Regions from separate parts of the Paenibacillus sp. KS-LC4 genome, predicted to be linked through region 2. Evidence: riboswitches for the same ligand, from Rfam matches in the RefSeq annotation. Region 2 holds a riboswitch; the other holds the start of a gene.
What was found. Region 2 has a riboswitch for cyclic di-GMP ahead of V5J77_RS18110 (methyl-accepting chemotaxis protein). Riboswitches for the same ligand answer to the same signal wherever they lie in the genome.

Region 1 (7,279 bases), 1.9 Mb from region 2:
TGCAGCTGATCTCATGCGAAGCGGTGGAGCCGTCTGGCTGTTTCCGCAGGGCGATATTTTTCATTTGGAAAGCCGTCCGCTGCAATTTCAGACGGGGGTCGGCTATTTGCTGGAGCGCTGCCCGGAAGCTGCTGTGCTGCCTGTAAGCTTGTATTATACGATGGGGCTGCATCAGAAAGCGTCTGCCTCCTTCTCTATTGGCAGCATGATCGAGGCGGACTGGCGCGCTCTGGGACGCAAAGAAGCGACCTTGCTGCTTGAACGCAGACTGGAGCAGCAGCTCGACGAGCATCGGCTCGCTGTTATTGCGAGTGCAGACGGAAAGCGGGATGGTTCTCGCCTGCTGCTGGCAACCGGGCGCTCGGTTAATGAGACGTTCGACCGAATGAAGGGGAGGACGGCGAAATGGAAATCGTTTTTTGGACGATAGCAGCCGTTCTGGCGCTGCAGCTGGTGTTCGTGGTTTGGAATTTGCGCCAGCTGCCGCAGCTCGGCGGCACGGGGGAAGGGCGGCTGTGGCTTGCTGGAGGCGAGGGGGCAGTCGCTGACTTGCCGCCAAGGCTGTCTGTGCTTATTCCAGCACGCAACGAAGCGGAGCGAATTGGAGCCTGCGTGCAGGCGGTTTTGGCGGCGGAGCAATCGCCGCTGCTTGAGGTGCTTGTGCTTGATGATCAGTCTGCCGATGGCACGGCTGATGTGGCGATGCTGGCCGCGCAGGGGGATAGGCGGCTGCGCGTGCTGCGGGGGGCGGACTTGCCAGACGGCTGGCTGGGCAAGTCGCATGCTTGCCAGCAGCTGGCGCAGGAGGCGCGCGGCGAATGGCTGCTGTTTCTGGACGCCGATGCGACGCTGCGGCCGGGAGCTCTGCATGCCGCGATGGACACGGCGCTGCGGCAAGGTAAGGGGCTGATAACGGGCTTCCCCCATCAGCAGACCGGATCTTGGCTGGAGCGGCTCATCGTGCCGCTTATGAATTTCACAATCGCCTGCCATTTGCCGATTAGGCTGGTGCGTAGTTCTGCTGACGCTAAATTCGTGGCGGCTCATGGCGCTTTTCTGCTGATCCATGCTGAAAGCTATGCAGCGATTGGCGGACATCACAGCTTCAAATCCGAGCTGCTCGATGATATGGAGATGGCGCGTGCGGTGAAGCGTGCGGACTTGCCCATGACGCTCGCCGATATAACGGGTCAGGTGAGCATGCGCATGTATACAGATGCAGCGGGCGTGTGGAACGGCTATAAGAAAAATATTTTTGCCGGAACGGGTCGTCAGACGGGCCTTCTCGCGGCACTGGGTCTATTTTATGCGCTCGTCTATTTGCTGCCGCCTGTTATGTTCATTGCAGCTTTGCTAGCTCATGCCGTTTTTTCGGCAGGGACGCTGGCAAGCACGCTTGCTCCCTGCCTGCTGCCGGCCGCGGTAGGCTGGCTGCTGGCGATCATTATTAAAGCGGTGATTGATCATCGCGGTCGTGTGCCAGTGTGGTTTGCTTTATTGCTGCCAGCGGGCATAGTTATGCTTATCGGCATTGCTGCGGCGTCATGGCGCGCAGCGGTGAGCGGAGAAGGGTATTTATGGAAGGGCAGGCGGTATCTATGAAGCGGGTTGTCATCATTGGGGGCGGCATCGGCGGTTTATCAGCGGCGGCCCGTCTTGCGCATGCAGGCTATGCGGTCATTGTACTGGAGCAGCAGGACAAAGTGGGAGGCAAGCTCCAGCGTATCCAGCTCGGGGAATATCGCTTTGATCGGGGACCAAGCACCATAACGATGACGGAGGCTTTTCGCAAGGTGTTTGCTTCAGTAGGCCGCCGTATCGAGGATTATATTGATTTTTATCGACTGGAGCATGGAACGCGCAACTGCTTTGCAGATGGATCAGTCGTGGATTTATCCGCTGACCCGGCTGTGATGGAGGAGCAAATTTCCCGCTATAGCCCGCAGGATGCCCGGCGGTATCGGGCTTTTATGGCCGAAGCGGCGGTGATGTATGGACAGGCGGAGCGTCATTTTATGAACAAAATGATGGTTTCCTGGCAGGATAAGCTGAACCCTGGACTGGCGGCAGCATTTGTCCGCATTCGCCCGCTGACGAAGCTGTCCGTGCTGCTGCGCCGTTATTTCCATCATCCGAACACACTGGCCTTGTTTGGACGATATGCGACCTATGTCGGCTCGGCCCCTGATCGGGCGCCAGCCATCTTCGCGATGCTGCCGCATGTGGAGGCGGAGCTTGGCATTTTCGGAGTTCGTGGAGGCACATACAGCATGGTTGAAGGACTACGACAGCTGGCGGAGGAAATGGGGGCGGAAATACGCACCTCGACACGTGTACAGCGCATTGTTGCCAGTGGCGGCCGAGTAAGCGGGGTAGAGACGGAAAGCGGTTTTGTGCCAGCTGATCTGGTTCTCGCGAACGGTGATGTGCTGTCCGTATGCCGGGATTTGCTCGAAGAACAGCTGCGGCCCGCGATGACAGACCGCAAAATGGCCAGCTACGAGCCATCGCTGTCCGGCTTTGTTACGCTTGCCGGCATTCGCAAACGTTACGATAAGCTGCTGCATCATACCGTATTTTATCCGCAGCGATATGGGGAAGAATTTGAGGCGATTTTCGAGCGCCGCGTGGCGCCAGCTAATCCCGCGATCTATATATGCTGCTCGGCCTATTCAGAGCCGGACATGGCGCCGGAAGGCGGCAGCAACCTGTTTATTTTGGCGAATGCTCCTTATACGTCGGACGCTTGGAGCTGGGAGAGAGAGGCGGAGCGTTATCAGGGACGTCTATTCAAGCAGTTAGCTGTCTATGGCTTGGAGGGTCTCGACCTTAATACGGAGCAGCTTGCTGTTTATACGCCGGAGGATCTGGAGCGGGATACATCAGCCTTTCGCGGCGCCATCTATGGCATTTCCTCGAATTCAGCGAAGCAGACGTTTATGCGGCCGTCCAATCGTGCGGATTTGCGTGGACTGTGGTTTGCAGGCGGAACGACCCATCCTGGCGGAGGGACGCCAATGGTTGCCATGTCGGGGCTGCTCACCGCAGAGGCGATGATTCGGCAGCATTCATGAATGGTGCTTTATTATGGTACAAAAGAAAAGCCGTGCTTAGTTAAGAGCAGTAATGCCCTGAAGCCAAGCGCGGCTTAATTCATATAAAGGTTGATGGAGCATGTCCGTGAACGGAATAAGGGTTGGAAAAAAATAAAAAACCCTTCTAAATTAGAGGGCCTGCTTGAAACAACTTATTAAATATCGGGACGACACGATTTGAACATGCGACCCCCTGGTCCCAAACCAGGTGCTCTACCAAGCTGAGCTACGTCCCGAAAAAAATGGTGCCGTCGAGAGGACTTGAACCCCCAACCTACTGATTACAAGTCAGTTGCTCTACCAATTGAGCTACAACGGCGCGGTTATGTATCGGACACAAGATGTATTATGCCATAGAACGCTAGGAGGATGCAAGACCTTTTTTTATTTTTTTCGAAAAAAAATTCGGGCAGCAGTCAAATACCCGAATAGAACTGATTTTTAACTTAACTCTTATCTATAAGATTGTTGCTTTGTTTGAAGGCGGTCCGTTCTTACGGCGATGTATCCCCCATTATTTCAACTTCCTCGGTACGATTTGAGCTTCTTACGAATACTCGCTTATTCGCAGGGTTGCGCCTGGTTGGTTTGGGATAAGTGCTTATCCTTTATTTGTTTCTGATTAAATCCGAAATTAAGATACCGTTTATTTTCAATCCAGTAATGTCACAATCAGTTATTTCAACATTTGATAAATCACAATTTTTTAATTGCCCATTAGATAGATTGCAGTTATGAAAACTTACTGGTTTATATCGCCCATCGGGATTATAATTCCCTTCTCCCTCCATAGGAAGAACCACATTATGAAATTCTGTACCAAATAGATGGACTTTGTCAATAACAGCATGGCTAAAGTTAGCATGCTGAATTTTAATTCCACTCATATTAACATCATTCAAAGTCATTTCACTCATATTTACGTTATTAATTTTCGTCTTCGCCAAACTGACATTATCAATGTCAAGTTCTTCAGCTCTAACCTCTTGCCACTTTGACCCTGATATATCCGCCTTTTGCAAATCCAACTGCTCTACCTTTAAGCTCATTTTCATATCTCCTTCCAGATTATAATTAAGCTGCTTTTGTTGCTTCGACATTCGACCTGCATTTCCCTTTATTACCCAGTTATCTAATCGCCCGTTATTTTTTATCTTCTTTAGGCTGACTTGAGCGTTCGCACAGGCGAGAATACTGCTTTTTGGCAAGCATCGAGGTCCATTAAACGTTTCAACATTTTCTTGCTCATCTGTTTGTGTAATCGAAGATGCTTCAGCAATGAACGCAAGTAAGATCATTGCTGAATCGAGCTTCGCGAGTATCCTCAGCTAAATTGGCAGTATCTTCTCTGGATTCAGGAAGGAGCGGTCTGCATGGCTTGAAAAAAGCTGCAACTGTTCCGGCTTTGGCAACTCATCAAAATGTTCGTATTGCCTTAACCAATCCATTTCCTTCATTGTCTCATTGAGAACTGATGTTCTCATTTATCATAACAGAAAAAAGGTTTAGTAACAATCCTTACGAAAAAGAGCCTTTAACTTTAAAATGAACGACTGCGCTGTACAGCATTTTCCCGCGATCTGGATGAAACACGGCATGGTGGCTAATTGCATGAACGTGTAGGAGCAGAGCCTTATTGGTTTCGATTTGCTGGTCAATTTGTTTTTCCAGCGTTCGTAAGTCGAATGCCTCAAAAAACTCGATCTTATCTTCGATTAAATCTAGGCGAAAATCCATCGTAAACCTCCTTAAATCTCTTTCATGTCTTGTTATGTCTGGCTATTAAAGCGGTGCTCAACATTAATTTAACGCATCATGTCAGCTTATGACGCTTTTTGTAATTTACAAAAAGGTTTCCCTAAATTATACTTTAAAAGTGGCAAAATAAATAGAAAATTACATACTGAAAAAGGCAAACTTATTGAAAAATAAGGGCGCAAAGTTATGGGCCTAAGGTATTGCGCTATGGCTGCCAAACCACCGGTGCAGGACTATAGACTGAGTCAGCTATTCAACCGGTAACGGTGGTTGAATAGCTTTTATTTTTTTCAGTGTAATTAGGAGAAATGGAGAGAAAATAGTGATTACCCGATTGAGAGAGGCAAAGTGGTTAAAATGGACCTCAAAAATTTCTGATTTCTTCAAGAGACAGAAGGTCACAACGAAGCTGCTGTTTATTACTTCCTTAATTACGTTGTTTAACGTAGTGGCTGGCGGTTGGATTTTTATGCAAAATGCTTCGGTTAGAAGTGCCGTGAATGCTTCAAATGAGCTTCAGGAGGCAAAAAAAGAATATCAAGGCGTGTCGGATTCGATGCTGCGAACGCTGCTTTCGATGATTGATGCTGTAGAAAATGGAAGTACTGGCGATGATGGGGTTAATTTGGCACTTAAGTCAATGCCCGAGCGGGTGGACAAACTGAAGGTGACACTAGCAGCCCTTGATGAGAAATATCCTCACGGAGATAATGGCAACGCCTATGCGAACCAAGGCAATGTGTTTGGTCTTGCTCTGGAGCAGCTTCGTGCAGAAAACGGCAATTATAGCCAGCTCTCCATTGAAGACCGTTCCGCCAAGGTTAAACAGCTTGTTAGTACATATACGATTGTTCTAAGCTTTGCTAATGAAACGGTAGAGAAATGGCTTGAAGTGGATTCAATCGCTACACAGGATGCTTTGAACAAAAGTCTTGCGGCTGCCAATATGATTATTATCATCAATATTGTGCTGCTTGCCGTATTGCCGTTCCTCATGTCCTATTCGTTAAGCCGGAATGTGAAAAAAGGCATCGTTGGCTTAATGAAGCGAATTGCCTCCTATCAAAATAACGATTTCACCTATGATGGAAAGCTGAATCGTCAAGATGAATTTGGACAAATTGACCGTTCGCTGGAGCAAATGGGAAGCGCGCTTCGCGATACGCTTCGTTCGACTATGGATGTCAGTACGGTTGTTCTGCAAGCCTCGCGCAATATGGGTGATATGATTGTTCGTAATCAGAATGCTTCCGAGCAGGTGAAAGAAGAGATTAGCAACGGCAAGACGATTTTGATGACCCAGTATGATGATGCCACTTCCATCTCTGCTGTAACAGAGCAAATATCGGCAAGCTCGCAGCAAATTGCTGCCTCCACCGAATATATTAACCGCGATATGAAAGAAATGAGAGAGTCGTCGCGCACAGGCTCCACCGATATGAAGGGCGTCGTGCAAATGGTCAATCAGACGGTGCAGCAATTTGCCCGAGTAACCGAATCCTTCGACCGGATTAATGAGCGTTACAATAATGTAACGAAGTTTTTGGGCGGTATTCAGGATTTGAACACTCAGACGAATTTATTGTCGCTGAATGCTTCGATTGAATCGGCGCGTGCAGGCGAGCATGGCAGAGGGTTTGCTGTAGTAGCAGAGGAGATTCGCAAGCTGTCGAGCCAGACGGACATCATCTCCAAAGATATTACGAAGGAGCTTAAGCTTATTCAGAACGATTTTGCCGACAGCAGCCAGAGCTTGAGCAGCTTCTCAGAAGTGATTGAAACGACGAAGCAGGCGTCGGTGACGGCGAGCGAAATGTTTAACGGCCTGGAAAATCAAAGCAGCGCCTTGTCCGAGCAAATGGGCGAAATCTCTGTCGGTATTGATGAAATTACAAAGGGTATTACCGATATTGTTGGTTCTGTTGACAAGCTTCTGCAAACCTCCTCGGAGGTGAATGGCAAAATGGAGCAGATGAGCGGAATGTCCGAGGATCAATTTGAGGTATCGCTTCAGCTTCAAGAGCTGGCGGAGAAACTACAGGGCTCTTCCACTAATTTGCGCGAGAAAGCGGCTGTATTCAAGGTGTAAGCTCGCTTTCTAATGGGAATAGAAAATGGAACAATGCAGATGAATGCTAAAGATGGAATACTAAAGAGAATAGTAAAGAGGGATAGTAAAGAGGAATAGTAAAGAGGAATAGTAAAGAGGAAATAGCTGCTTTCAGCGCCCGTGGGCGATTGGAGGCAGCCTTTTTTTATCCAGCCCTTTACAAAAACAGATTACTAGTGTACTATTAAGATATAACACTAACACGCTAACACATTAATACGGAGGTGACTTATGCCGATTGAATTTGACAACAACCAACCAATCTATATCCAGATTATGAACTACATTAAACAGCAAATTATTAGCGGGAAGCTTC
Region 2 (7,279 bases):
GCCTACAACAAAATGACAGGAGACACGAGGCTTATGCACCTGAAAGCGCTGAAATGAAGCGGGCAGTATTTGCTTGGCAAGAGATTCTATCGCCCCTAAGCTGACCGTTCCGATTTCTTCTTGCTGCAAAGCCTTCGCCTGCTCCGCTACATATTGCCAATGACCGATAAGCTTGTCCACTTCATCTGCGAAAAGCTGCCCGGCGGCCGTAAGCTCGGCATCCCAGCCCCGATTGAACAGCTGAATGCCAAGCTCCTTCTCCAGTCGCTGCACTTGATTAGTGATAGTGGACTGAGCATAATGCAGCTTAAGGGCGGCCTTGGAAAAGTTGCCTTCTTGAACAATCGTTTGAAACGTCGTTAGCTCCTTCAAATCCATGCTGAACAGCTCCTTATTTATAGCTATTTATCTTATTCGACATAACTGAACAAGTATATGAATTTAATCAATTATACAAATAAATGGCGAGGACGTACAATGAGGGCATCCAATTGAAGGAGGAAGTCAGCATGCCATTCGTCAGAGTCAGTTATTTGGAGAGTAAATATGATGAACCGCAGTTGTCGGCTATAAGCCAAGTTATTATGCAGGCACTTATGGAGCATTTTCATGTGCCGGAGGACGATTTTTTTCAAGTATTCCATGGGCATCGATCAGGCGAGTTTTTTTATAGTCCCGATTATTTAAATATTAGGCGGAGCGATGGATTGCTTTATATTCAAATTACATTGAAATCGGGAAGAAGCACATTGCAGAAGCAGCATTTTTATAAAAGGGTAGCGGAACGTATGGAGCGCGAGCTAGCGATTAGAGAGGAGGACATTTTCATCTTACTCGTAGGGACGGAGCTTGCGGACTGGACGTTCGGCAGCGGAATTGCCCAAATGCTGGTGCCTCAAGGAGAGATGGCTTCGGACGTCCGGCAAACGTTCGGGGATATTGCGCCCGCATTCGCCAAATATTCGGAGGAGGTGCTCTTTGGCGAGGTGTGGAACAGAGAGCAGCTGTCGCGGCGGGATCGCAGCTTGCTTACGATAGCCGCCTTAGTGGCAGGTGGAGCCACAGAGCAGCTGCCCTTCCATCTTCGGCTAGGTCAGCAGCACGGGTTGACGGAGGAGCAGGTGGTAGAAGCCTTAACCCACCTGGCTTTTTATGCGGGCTGGCCGCGAGCCGCAGCTGCTATCGAAGCTGCGAAGCAGCAGTTCCAAGAAAATAGCTAATCCCCCAAAATGGAGGATTTTCCAATGGCTTGCTTCATAAAATGATAAATAACAATACAGCATTGTTTTTTTCTGATGACATAAAATGACGCAATTTGCCTCTCAAGGCATCAGCCGAGCTGCCAAGCTTGGCAATACCAGCGAAGCGATCAAATGGCATAATAAAAGCATTTAAAGAAAGCTGGGTGTGAGCAATCGCATCCAGGCGCTGCATGTCGCAAAGGCAGCACATATTTTGCTGTCATAGCCTTGTAAGACGGCTTATTCTATAAGGCTGCTAAAAGATACGGAAGGAGGCCTTCCGTATCTTTTTTTAATCAATAAATATATTTAATGCGCCAATTGCTCTACATTTGGCTGTAGTTTATTGCGCAGCACATAGAGCATGACCGCCCCGACAAGGAAGGCGACAGCATCCGCTATGACCAGCGACCAGACAACGCCATGGAAGCCATTCATGCGATTTGCGATATACAAGACGGGGATGAGCGTTGCACCTTGCACGATTGCCATTACGAAAGCCGCTTTTGCTTGACCCGTCGCTTGGAAAATACCTGTGAACAGCGTTGTCGTCCCGGAAATGAATAAGGATAAAAAGGTGACATGCAGAATATAGCTGCCTAGTTCAATTAATTGCGGATCGTTCGTGAAGAAGCCAATCAAATGATCCGAGGTTAAATACACGATAACACCGAAGACCGCAGCCAAAGCAGCAACCATCTTAATCGTGAAGCTAATCGTTTTTTTCATCCGCAGCTTATTGGCCGTGAAGGAAAAGGCGATGAGCGGCACAACCCCTTCACACAGCCCCATTAGAATCACTTCAGGGAATTGCAGCAATCGTGATGAAATGCCATATCCAGCAACGGCTTGATTGCCATATTCAATAAGGTAATGGTTGAAAATAAGTCCCATTGCACCTAGAAACATGCTCATAATAAATACGGGGGTGCCAATTTTAAAAATGTTGCTTATTATTTCTTTAGATGCTTTGAAGCACTTCAACGATAGGCTGAGGAACTTGCTTGTTCTTCCGATATAGATAGCGTAAAAGAGGCTTGCTGCTGCGTTGGAAATGACTGTTGCTGCTGCAACCTCCATTACATCCCCATGGAACACAAAAATAACGAGTGCATCGAGTATAATATTGACGACAACGCTTAGAATCATCCCAATCATGGAGGTCATAGCCGCTCCTTCGGCGCGGACGATGTTTTCCAAGGAGAAAAATAAGACGACAAACGGCGAGCCGATGAGCATCATGGTGACATAGTCTTTCGTGAATGCGAAGGAGCTGGCCGTTGCCCCAAGCCCATGAACAATCTGGTCGATAAGCGGTAGTCCAGCAATCATCAATAAAATACCGAGCCCAAGACTTGTAAAGAAGGAGAAGGAGGACACCTGCTTCACCACATCATACCTTTTTTCACCTAATAATCTGGAGATGAATGTACCTGCGCCTATGCCAACCAGATTACCCAGCGCCATAAAGGCTGCGAACAACGGTAGGGTAAGCGCTAGCGCCGTTAGCATTTCGGTATTGTGCAGGGTGCCCAGAAAATAGGCGTTTAAAATAGAGTAAATGACACTCATTGACATGCCGAGCATCATAGGAACGGCGAAATGGGCAATCGCTTTGTAAATCGGTGCTTTTTCAAAATAATGGAGGTTTTCAGTATCCATGGGGGTCACCACTTTCTCAATTATGGTTTGCAGTTAATTAGTTAGAAATCTAACTATATGTCAATCATAATCCCTTCCCTTCATTCGAAAGGAGGGGCTACGAGGATGCTAAAATGATGATTTGCGCCCAACGGAGTTCGCCGTATCTTCTTCAATATTGGCTTCAATGCGCGAAAGGAACCTGAACAGCAAGTTGGTTTCATCTTCGGTGAAGCCTTCCAGCAGCGTATGCTCAAAATCTTCAAAATATTGATTGAACGAGCCAAGCAGCTCTTTCGCAGCTGGGGTTACACGCAGCAGGTTGCGGCGCTCATCTTTCGGATCAGACTTGCGAACAATAAGGCCTTTCTTCTCTAAATTGTTGACCAGACTGCTGATAGAGGAGCCTTTGCGGTTAAAGGTAATTTCGAGGTCCTTCTGCGAAAGTCCCCCTTCCTCATGCTCATTAATATACCGAATGGCATGCCCTTGCTCTACCGTTAACCCGTACATCTCCAACTTCTTATTGACGTTGAGCTTCATCATTAGACCGATCATACGAAACTTATACTGCAGATTGCGGTCTTGCTGCATAGTTATCACCTTCTGTTTAAATAAATTAGACATCTAATAGTTAGAGTGCTAACTAAATATATCGTGATGGATTTCGTTTGTCAAATCGTTTTTTATTTTTTCAATACATCGAATATGGTATGATTACGGTCACGAGTCACCGTCACAATGAATCCAAGCTCTTAGGCAAAAAGGAGAACAAAATCATGTCCAGCATTATAGAGAAGCCCTTCGATCAAGAAATGCAAAATACACTCAGCGAGATTACAACGACCTACCATGCAAGCGAACTCAGCAAGAAGGACCAATCGGAGCTGCCGGCAAGCATCTATGTCATTGAAGCAGAAGAGACGATGGTTGGCTACGGCGTCATTTGGGAGTATGCGAGCGGCAAGCAGCTCATCGAAAAAGCGGAAAATGATTATTTTAGCGATGACGAAAAATATTTGGAAAAGGATTTTTATATTGATGTTAAAAATAAAAGGGATTTTGTTTTTATAGAAGCGCTGGATGTGCTGAAGGAATATGAAGGCAAGGGACATGCGGCCTCCTTTATCAACTGGCTTAAAGCGAAATATCCGAAAAAGAGAATGTATGTGTACACGCTGGATAAATCGCGCAACTTTTGGTATAAGCAGAACTTTGAAGCGCTCGGCACGACAGCCTGGATGACCTTTAATTAGCCGATGAACATTGAATTTGAAAATCAAACGATATCGTTTCATGTTGAATACGGCAATCGGGAGAAAAAAATATCGATTCAGATTGAGCCGTCAGGCTTCATCACCGTTAAAGCCCCGAAAGCAGCAAGTGAAGAGGTCATTAAACGATCAGTCGAGCGGCATGGGAAATGGATTTTGGAGCAAAGGAAGCAGCTTGCGGAGGCAACAAAAACGCCGCAAACGAAGCAATATCAAGAGAAAGAGAAATTTCTCTATCTTGGCAAGGAGCGTTTGCTGCATGAGTTAATGGAGACTGAGGGTTTATCAGAGGAGGAGCTTCGAAAAAACCTTAAGAAGTTTTATTTTGCAAGCTGTAAAAAGATTGTAGGGGAACGCCTGCCTATTTATCAGGCGCAGCTGAGAATAAAGCCTAAATCTGTTGAGATTGTCGAGTCCACGACCAAGTGGGGAAGCTGCAGCTCAAGCAAGCATTTAACCTTCAATTATCGTTTGGCGATGGCTCCATTGGATGTAATTGATTACGTCATTATCCATGAGCTTTGCCACTTGTTTCATATGAACCATGACCGCTCCTTCTGGAGGCGCGTCGGCAGCATAATGCCGGATTATAAAGAAAAAGAACAATATTTGGCCAGGTACGGCGGCTTCATGACACTCTAACGCTCGGCAGTCAAAGAGAACGTCCTAATGATTGTCGAGTCTGAAGCGTCTGGGGTGCGCCAGCCCCAGCCCCAGCCCCAGCCCCAGCCCGATTTGGAATCTACGACACCTCTCTAAGCTTGCTTGTGCAAGCTCCTCTATATTCTTTAAGTTCCTCATTGAATGAAAAAACCTTTCATTGGCTCACCAACACTGTATTTTTTGGTTGAATATGTAAATTTGTAAAGATTCTAATGAATTATTAATGTGTAACTATAAAACTTTAGTGACGCTTTACCGATATTCTTTTTTATAAAGGTGAACTCGCGGAAGGGCGGGGACGCAAAGCTTCGAGTCGAATGACCTAAGCACGATGCTAGTCGGGTCGTCGACTAAGGAAGGGGTATGTGTACGCAAATCCAGTCTATTCGGTCCGGATTTTTTTCGTATTCAAAAATTTACGAAGGAAAAAGAGTGATTACAATGAAACTAACCATCAAAAGCAGCCTGATTACCACTCTATTAATGACCGTATCACTAAGCTGTGTGTCCTTCCTTGGCTATGATAGAGCCAAAACGACATTGGAGGCAAACTTTAAGAAACAGGCAGAGCAGCAGCTGACTGTGGTTCAAAACTACATTGATATATGGATACAGGGTACACAGGCCAAATACGAGGCATTAAGTCAGTCTGATGATGTGAGGAACCGAGATATTCCTAAAATTCTCGCCTACAGCAACAGGATGACAAAGATTACCGATAACCCGGACGAATTTGCATTTATTGCTCCTGACGGCACGCTTTATTTGCCGGGAGCAACGACTAGCGTTAAGGATTACCCCCATTTTCAAAGAGCGATCAAGGGTGAGACGGTGACGATTGATCCTGTAGACTCAAAATCTCCGGGCGTGGAGGGAACTCCGATTGTGCTTACGGCTACGCCTGTAAGGGATGATCAAGGAAATATCGTTGGAGTCGGCAATGGGGGTCAGCCCATTCAGGACCTGATTGATCTTATCTCCAAAGTGAAATTAGGAGAAAGCGGTCATGCGATTGTTTATACAAAGGACGGGACGGTTGTGGCTAGTCAAAAACCCGAGGAGACCTTGCAGAAAAATATGGCCGATTACGACAATGAGGCGTTAAATAAAATGGTAACGGACAGCACAAATGGCGATACGGGTTTAGGTGAAGCCGTCATTAACGGCTCGGAGCATATGATCGTTTATGGCAAATCTAACATGATGGATTGGGGCATTGCCATTTTGGTTCCCAAAAGCGAAGCCTATGCCCAAGCGAACGCCTTGCTGCGGTTTTCGATTTTTATAACCATTGTGTGTCTTCTGATTTCCGCAGCCATCATCTATACGGTCATGCGCAAAACGCTAAAGCCGCTTTCCATCATGAATGAAAAGCTGAAGGGGCTATCTGCCAGCGAAGGCGACTTGTCCTCCAGACTGGCATTTGAAACGAAGGATGAGATCGGCGAGCTTTCCAGAAGCTTTAACGGGATGCTTGAAAATTTGCAAGGGCTGATCCTTTCTATTTTGGATAAGGGACAGATTGTTGCCAGCTCCTCGTCGCATCTATTGGGCAATGTGGATCAAATATCAACAACCGTTCAGCAAACCACCACTAACATTCAGCAAGCAAACGCCGGCTTGCAGGGTCAAATGATGGGCTATGAAAGGAATTTGGGGTTGATTGGTAATATTAGTGAAGGCGTATATGGCATACTAAATATATCTAACGATACCTCTGGCATAGCCGCTGAAGCTTCCAAGGGAGCCAAAACAGGCAATGAGGCCGTCGATGCCTTGGCCAATCAAATGGACTCCATCCAACAGACGGTTAATGAAGCTGCTGAGGACATTAAAAGATTGGGCGAGCGTTCGATGGAGATCGGCAACATTACGTCTGCCATTACATCTATTGCTTCTCAAACTAATATTTTGGCGCTCAATGCTTCAATCGAGGCCGTCAGAGCGGGAGCTCATGGAAAAGGGTTTGCGGTAGTGGCGGAGGAAATTCGCAAGCTTGCGGAGCAATCAACCGAATCCTCCAATCAGATTGCGAGTCTCATTCAACAGGTACAGGCCGACACGAATCATGCCGTGGGGACAATGGACAAAGGCACAGGTGAAGTTGCGCTTGGTTTGGAGCAAGTAGATAAGGTCGGCGTTTTATTCCAGACGCTAGTGACAACAACGACGGACGTATCCACGCATATGGAGAAAATTGCCTCAGCCGCCGAACAGCTAAATGCCAATACGGAGCGTGTGGAATCCGAGATTAAACAAAGTGTGCAAATCAGCAAGGACTCATCCCAAAGCTTTGAGACGATTGCCGCCATGTCGGAAGAGCAACTTGCTTCCATTATGGAAATAAACAGCTCTGTGGAACAGCTGACACGCACAGCGGATGAGCTAAAAACGATGCTTAATCGGTTTAAAGTGTAGTTCAATAACGATGAGGCCATGCCCAAAGTCGACCTGCTGTCG

Region 1: it holds a riboswitch for cyclic di-GMP, as region 2 does, so the genes downstream of both, V5J77_RS10075 (methyl-accepting chemotaxis protein) here and V5J77_RS18110 (methyl-accepting chemotaxis protein) in region 2, are expected to answer to the same signal.

Annotation. Positions count from the first base shown of each region.
Region 1 is NZ_CP145905.1:2,367,227-2,374,505, forward strand. Features, by position in the region: gene V5J77_RS10040 (lysophospholipid acyltransferase family protein) at 1-430, shown strand, start outside; gene V5J77_RS10045 (glycosyltransferase family 2 protein) at 406-1,602, shown strand; gene crtI (phytoene desaturase family protein) at 1,578-3,074, shown strand; tRNA gene V5J77_RS10055 (tRNA-Pro) at 3,258-3,331, opposite strand; tRNA gene V5J77_RS10060 (tRNA-Thr) at 3,339-3,414, opposite strand; gene V5J77_RS10065 (pentapeptide repeat-containing protein) at 3,704-4,393, opposite strand; gene V5J77_RS10070 (YrzA family protein) at 4,614-4,832, opposite strand; cyclic di-GMP riboswitch class I at 4,997-5,080, shown strand; gene V5J77_RS10075 (methyl-accepting chemotaxis protein) at 5,176-6,942, shown strand; gene V5J77_RS10080 (GntR family transcriptional regulator) at 7,195-7,279, shown strand, end outside.
Region 2 is NZ_CP145905.1:4,303,517-4,310,795, reverse strand. Features, by position in the region: gene V5J77_RS18145 (LysR family transcriptional regulator) at 1-378, opposite strand, end outside; gene V5J77_RS18140 (tautomerase family protein) at 510-1,220, shown strand; gene V5J77_RS18135 (hypothetical protein) at 1,255-1,434, opposite strand; gene V5J77_RS18130 (MATE family efflux transporter) at 1,551-2,903, opposite strand; gene V5J77_RS18125 (MarR family transcriptional regulator) at 3,012-3,476, opposite strand; gene V5J77_RS18120 (GNAT family N-acetyltransferase) at 3,662-4,138, shown strand; gene V5J77_RS18115 (SprT family zinc-dependent metalloprotease) at 4,142-4,798, shown strand; cyclic di-GMP riboswitch class I at 5,085-5,170, shown strand; gene V5J77_RS18110 (methyl-accepting chemotaxis protein) at 5,261-7,237, shown strand.